3 regions of the Dehalobacter restrictus DSM 9455 genome follow, and region 1 is predicted to be linked to each of the others. Evidence: riboswitches for the same ligand, from Rfam matches in the RefSeq annotation. Region 1 holds a riboswitch; each other region holds the start of a gene.

Evidence for each region. A riboswitch is a leader RNA that binds a small molecule or an ion and turns the genes downstream of it on or off. The one in region 1 is predicted to bind cobalamin.
Region 2: it holds a riboswitch for cobalamin, as region 1 does, so the genes downstream of both, DEHRE_RS01345 (ABC transporter substrate-binding protein) here and tnpA (IS200/IS605 family transposase) in region 1, are expected to answer to the same signal.
Region 3: it holds a riboswitch for cobalamin, as region 1 does, so the genes downstream of both, DEHRE_RS13840 (energy-coupling factor ABC transporter permease) here and tnpA (IS200/IS605 family transposase) in region 1, are expected to answer to the same signal.

Annotation. Positions count from the first base shown of each region.
Region 1 covers NZ_CP007033.1:2,024,934-2,027,198, reverse strand. Annotated here, with positions in the region: gene DEHRE_RS09700 (Crp/Fnr family transcriptional regulator) at 1-108, shown strand, start outside; gene DEHRE_RS14435 (FmdB family zinc ribbon protein) at 175-375, shown strand; cobalamin riboswitch at 433-612, shown strand; gene tnpA (IS200/IS605 family transposase) at 823-1,269, shown strand; gene DEHRE_RS09685 (ABC transporter ATP-binding protein) at 1,425-2,265, shown strand, end outside.
Region 2 covers NZ_CP007033.1:265,946-268,210, forward strand. Annotated here, with positions in the region: gene cbiQ (cobalt ECF transporter T component CbiQ) at 1-624, shown strand, start outside; cobalamin riboswitch at 714-899, shown strand; gene DEHRE_RS01345 (ABC transporter substrate-binding protein) at 1,025-2,182, shown strand.
Region 3 covers NZ_CP007033.1:2,901,040-2,903,304, forward strand. Annotated here, with positions in the region: gene DEHRE_RS13835 (energy-coupling factor ABC transporter substrate-binding protein) at 1-156, opposite strand, end outside; gene DEHRE_RS13840 (energy-coupling factor ABC transporter permease) at 159-899, opposite strand; cobalamin riboswitch at 1,033-1,226, opposite strand; gene rlmH (23S rRNA (pseudouridine(1915)-N(3))-methyltransferase RlmH) at 1,327-1,806, opposite strand; gene DEHRE_RS13850 (alpha/beta-type small acid-soluble spore protein) at 1,950-2,159, shown strand; gene DEHRE_RS13855 (2-hydroxyacyl-CoA dehydratase) at 2,244-2,265, opposite strand, start outside.

The DNA of each region.
Region 1 (2,265 bases):
TCAAAATTATTTCGCGACTTAAAATCTGAGAACATTATACGGCCAATATATGGAGGGATCATTATACAGGATTATAGCCGCCTAAAAAACTGGCAGAAACATATTTAAAGATCTACAATTTAGACTAAATGAATTTATTATTGATGAAGAAATGATATTTTAGGAGGTTATTAAATGCCAACTTATGACTTTATTTGCGAAAAGTGTGGTCACAAGTTTTCAATTTTTTGTAGTGTAAGTTCAAGAGACAAACAAATATGTCCGCAGTGCACTGATGATAATATAACTCAGCGGTTTACAACGGTTAATGCCTATGGAGTCAAAGGTGGTAAAGCCTGTTCATCTGGGAAATGTAGTCCTGGCTGCAAATGTTAAAATCTGCACCATCTTTTCTCTTGACTTTTCTCCAATTTCATTTAGAATAATACGTAATAATCATATATTCTTTTTGGTGTCTCTTATGGAGAAGAATAGGGAATCAGGTGCAAATCCTGGACGGACCCACCGCTGTAAATAGTTGTGATGACTGTACAATGCCACTGAGAAATTGGGAAGGCACAGAAGTCGGTTAAAACTATGAGTCAGAAGACCTGCCAATAAAGATACGTAATGAAGCGACGGTAAAGTTTCAGTTTGAGGGATTAGAGTCCCTCAAACTGAAACTTTTTTATTAATGCTTCAGCAAGTTCAAAACGTATACGTTTTGAACACAAAACCACCCGTTACACGGGTGGAGACAAAGAATTATAAAAAAGAAATTCACCTTCCGCTATAATGATGAATGTTCAAGCCATCAAAAAGCAAAAAGGAAGGGGAATTTCTATGGATAAAAGTTTAGCACACACAAAATGGATGTGTAAATACCACATAGTATTTACACCAAAGTATAGGAGGCAGGTAATATATAAGCAGATCAAGTCAGATATAACGCAGATAATAAAGGAGCTTTGTAAATATAAAGGTGTAGAGATAATCGAAGGGCATGCAATGCCCGATCATATCCACCTGCTTGTATCAATTCCACCGAAGATGAGCGTATCAAGTTTCATGGGGTATTTGAAGGGAAAAAGCGCAATGATGATATTTGATCGGCATGCCAATTTGAAATATAAGTTTGGCAATCGCCATTTCTGGGCAACCGGGTACTATGTCAGTACTGTGGGACTAAATGAAGCGACCATAGCAAAATATGTAAGAGAACAGGAACTGCATGATCAGATAAATGATAAGGTAAGTGTCAAAGAGTTAGAAGACCCCTTCAGGGGTTAGCCAGGTAATAAATGCTGAATGGCTTGAACGAAGTGCAAGCCAGCACTTTTAGGTGCAGGCTTGCAATAAGCCCTTATAGGGCTAGAGCATGCCACCCGTTTTACGGGTGGTCATGACTTTGTATTTATTGCATTTAATATGGAGGTTTTCATCCTATGGAACCTGTGGTACAGCTTAAAATAGAAGCTCTTACTTTTCCACCGGAAACAAAAAAAGTATTAAAAGATATCGACTTAACCATTAATAAAGGAGATTTCATTGCCATTACAGGGGAAGCTGCATCGGGCAAATCGATGTTGCTCCATAGCATCACCGGAGCAGCGCCTCAATTTTTCAATGGACAGTTAAACGGCACCATTAAGGTGATGGGGAAAAACATTAATGAAATCCCCTTAGCAAAAATGTGCGATCACATCGGCTATATGATGCAGGAGCCGCAAAATCAGATTGTCAGTATCACGGTAGAAGAAGAAGTTGCTTTCGGTATTGCCAATATGGAACTTCCTTGGGAGGAAATTAAGCATAGAGTCAAAAAAACTTTACAATTCGTTGGACTGGAGGGTTTTGAACAAAGAAATACGGATGGACTGTCCGGCGGCCAAGCCCAAAGAGTGGTATTGGCAAGTGTTCTAGCGATGGAAACTCCCATTCTTGTTTTAGATCAGCCCACCGCAGAATTAGACGGAAAGGGAAAACAAGACCTCTATTCTCATATCGCTTATTTAAACAGAGAAAAAGGAGTTACCGTGATTATGGTGATGGACCGGGCCTGCGATATTCTCCCTTATACCAATCGTATTCTTATCATGGCTGAAGGAGCCATTCAAGAAGAATGCAGCCCTGATGACTATCTAGAACGGTTAAATAAAAAAATCAGCCCAGCAAAAAATATTACAGCAACAGATGAAACAATAATTGAAGTGAAGGATCTAACCTTTACCTATAAAGGGGATTTTAAGGGATGTGAAAAAATTGATTTGGCGATTAATCACGGTG
Region 2 (2,265 bases), 1.2 Mb from region 1:
GGGATCCCGCTCCGCTTTTTTCTTAAACTGATGCTCCTGCCGATGTCATTCTTAATCTTGGGAGTGCTTATGATAGCCTTTCAAATCTCAAATGATCCCCAGCAGTTTGTTATGTCTGTGCCGGTGTTCGGTACATTTTTAGGATTTTCTAAAATCGGTATAGAGACAGCCGCACAGCTATTCTTCAGGGCCTTAGGAGCGGTATCCTGCTTATATTATTTGTCCCTGAATACGCCGATGGTTGACCTCCTATCTGTACTGCGGAAGCTGAAATGTCCTAAAATTCTGGTGGAATTGATGAGTTTAATTTATCGGTTTATTTTTGTATTGATGGAAACAGCGGAGACAATGTATACGGCTCAAAATTCCCGCTTAGGTTATTCCAGCCTGAAAGCGGGGTATCATTCGTTGGGGGCTCTGGCATCAACTCTTTTTATCCGGGCCTACAAACGCTCGGATGAGATTTTTACGGCGATGGAAGCCAGGGGATATGACGGGGATATTGAAGTATTGGAAGAACTGGCTCCTTTCTCTTGGCAGGGTTTCTTACCAGCAGTATTGATAAATATGATTTTGATCGGTTCCGTATTGTTGGGAAGGCAGTATATAGGGGGATTGCTTTGATGAATTCGGAATGTCCATTTGAGGCTTCCGCGCATCGGACACTTGATGAAAATACTGAAATAAAAAGTCATTACATGTTCTAACTAACTGAATACTGACAAAGCTCAGGTACCAAAGTCCGAGGATTTTGGTTGAAAAGGGAAGCAGGTGCAAATCCTGCACGGTCCCGCCGCTGTAATGGGGAAATGTTTCATGAATGCCACTGGTTTATTCCGGGAAGGCGTGAAACATTGATGATCCGGAGTCAGAAGACCTGCCTGAGTAGTTTACTTCAACTCTGCGAAAGACAGAGGAGGTGCTGTATGTTAAACATCATATATTTTACTAAATATATTGTTGACACCTCTTGACGTGAAGTTGAGAGGTGTTTTTGTTAAAGGATAAAGATGGAGGAATTTTCATGATTAAGTATCAAAAGAATTTTTTTATTGTCGTCATACTGATTATGATTTGTTCGCTGATAGTGGCAGGCTGTTCCGCCGGAAGCCAGGAAAGCAATAAGCCCTTAACCGGCAAAGAGGTCAGTTTAAGTTATACAAACGCATTTAAGATTGCTGATTATGGCAACAATATCAAGCTGTTGACGGATGCGGAAAACAATCAGTTCCTGCTGGTGCCGGAAGGAGTGAAGACACCTAAAATACCGGAGGCCGCAGGGGCGACGGTTATCAATACACCGCTGAAAAAGGTAGTTTACTGTTCGACCACACAGGTAGGCTTGCTTCAGGCAATATTCTCAGACAAGGACTGGGACAGTATTGCCGCCGTCACTACAGATACAGCAGAATGGTATGTTGATGAAGTGAAAACGCGCATGGAGAATGGAACGATTCAATATGTCGGCACAGGGGGCATGGCAGATCCGGATTTTGAAAAGATCCAAGCACTGAACCCCGATATGGTCTTTGTCTATACCGGAGATTACGGACTGCAGAAAACGCTCGCCAAAATGAAGGAACTTCATATCCCCTGCGTGGTCGTCAATGATTATACGGAACCTACGGATATGGGACGTCTGGAATGGCTGAAATTTTTAGGCGCGTTCTACAACAAGGACCAGAAAGCCGCCGGCTTTATTGAAGAGAAAGCGGCGATGCTGCAGGAAATCACAGCTGCCGTTAAAGATAAGCCGAGTCCAAAAGTTGTCTATGGCATGGTCTACGATGGCAAGGTGTATATTACCGACGGCGGATCCTATGTGGCAAAACAAATAAAGGAAGCCGGGGGAGATTATGTATTTGCGAATGTTAACCCGGATAAAACCGGCAGTTCCCAAATTTCCATGGAAGAATTCTATGAGAAAGGCAAGGATGCGGACGTATTTATTTATTCCTCAATGGTTGCCTATATGCCCTCCGTCGAGAGCCTGCTAAAGGCCGAACCGTTATTAAAAGATTTTAAAGCTGTCAAGAACGGAAAAGTGTATTGCTTCGCTCCTTGGTACTACATGTCGATTAACAAAACGATTGAAGGCGTGAAAGATATGGCCTCGCTCTTCCATGAAGGACTTTACCCGGAATGGAAACTTGTCATGTTCCAACAGCTGCCGGGAAAATAGAACATGGAACAAAAGCGTGTCAAACCAACCTTGTTTTGACTGCAAGACTTGTTTGAGCGGTGCAATCATAACATGTACAGCGG
Region 3 (2,265 bases), 880 kb from region 1:
TATAGCTTGTTCAGCTTGGCTGTCAGCTCCAGCAAATTCCGCATTTTTTTGCACAATGAGGGGTACAACAGCAAGCGCTATGACAATCGTAATTAAAATAATATTTGTGATGATAACCCGATTTTTATTCTTCGGTTTCATCGTTTCTACAGACATTTTCAGACCCCCTTTGAAAGTATTTTTAAGTCTTTAAGCTCATCCCCGGCATAGGATGAAATCGCCTTAAATATTAGCACTGTCAAAATACCTTCACTGATCGCCAATGGTACTTGCGTTAAGGCAAAAATACCTAAAAACTTGGTAAGTGATGCCATAGCGCCGCCTGTTCCAGCAGGAAACGCCAGTGCAAGCTGCACCGATGTCGTGACGTAAGTTAATAAATCCCCAAGTGCGGCAGCGAGAAACACGGCAAGCCACTGCGGTCCATTTGCTTTCTTCACAATTTTGTATGTAGCAAAAGCCACCAGCGGCCCCACAATGCCCATCGAAAAAGTATTTGCTCCCAATGTTGTCAATCCGCCATGAGCCAGTAAAACAGCCTGAAACAGCAGTATGATCAGGCCAATTACGGCCATTGCGGTTGGTCCGAACAAGATAGCGCCAAAGCCAACCCCCGTAGGATGCGAACTGCTTCCTGTAACGGAAGGAATCTTCAGGGAAGACAAAACAAAAGCAAAGGCGCCTGCCATCGCCAAAAGCATTAATGTTTTGGGATGCTCTCCAACAGTTCTTCTGATAGAAAAAAAACCTGCCAGAACAAAAGGTATTGCCAAAGCACCCCAGGTAATACACCAACCCGCAGGAAGGAAGCCCTCCATGATATGCATGGCATATGTCTGCTGGGGCAAGAACATAAACATAAGTACGAGACCCATTATCCAAATCTTTTTATTTATCATCGTCAAACTCTCCTATATAAGATATGAAACAAAAAACCTCTCAACATCTTACGTCGAGAGGCTCATATGCTAGGAAGTTTTCCTCGGTAGTCTTGCACATAACATCCCCCTCTCTATCACTCGTAGAGTATATGGTGAGACACTAAAACAGGTAGGTCTTCTGGCTTAAGCATCATCGATCTTCAGACCTTCCCAGTTTCCCAGTGGTATACCTGAAGAACTCCACTTTCACAGCGGCGTGACCGCGCGGGCTTCTACCCGACTTTCCTTATTCATTGAATGGTACGCTTATCAGCTTCATTCAACACCTGTTCTGCCTATTCAGTTTTAATCCTGATTCATTATATCGCTCTTTCGACAAGGAATCAATATTATTTTTACTTTAGCCTTGAACATATTAATTGAAGTATCTTTACCTCCATCAATTCTATTTGTGGTAGGGTTCCCCTTTGCTGATCTTGCACGCCCGGTAAATCTGCTCCAGCAGGATAAGCCTGATCATCTGGTGCGGAAAGGTAAGCTTCGAGAACGACCACCGGTAATCGGCGCGTTTTCGGATTTCATCTGCCGTACCAAGAGATCCGCCAATCACAAAAGTGATCCGGCTCTGGCCTGAAAGCCCTTTTTCATCAAACAAAACGGCAAGTTCGGGTGAAGAAAGTTCCTTTCCCAGAAGATCCAGCAAAACCACATAATCCTGAGGTGAAATTAATTTAAGAACCTTTTCAGCTTCTTTCTGTTTTACTCTTGCTTCGTCGGCAGCTGATGCCCTTTCGGGGCATGGTTCGTCCTCAACTTCAATCATCTCAAGCCGGATGTACGCGCCAAGACGCTTGGCGTATTCCTTCAGCCCTTCTTTTAAATATTTTTCTTTGATTTTCCCTACCGCTAGAACTTTGATCTGCAGCATGTTTTCTCCAACTCCAGTCACTATGTTTGCTCCAAACATTTGCAATCAAAAACTTGAAGGTTAAATCTCTCTGATATTGGATTATTTACAATGAAGATTTTTTTCAAAAGTGTTAATAATATTGATGGAGGTGAAAAAAAATGAGCAAAACAAATGAAAGCAAAAAAAAGCTGCTGCAGAATCTAAAAATGGAGGCTGCGGCTGAAATCGGCCATCTTGATTTTGTAAGGGAAAATAACGATCACTATAAAGGCGATGTTACTGCCAGACAGAATGGTCTGGAAGGAGGCCCGATCGGCGGCCAGATGGTCAAAAAAATGATCGCCTATGCCAAACAGCAGATGAAATAGAATAACGGACTCATTTAGTATTCCTAATCTACTTCAATAAATATTCAAAACTTCTTCAGCCTACAATACTGAAGAGGTTTTTTGTTATATAATCTTCTGTTCGGAA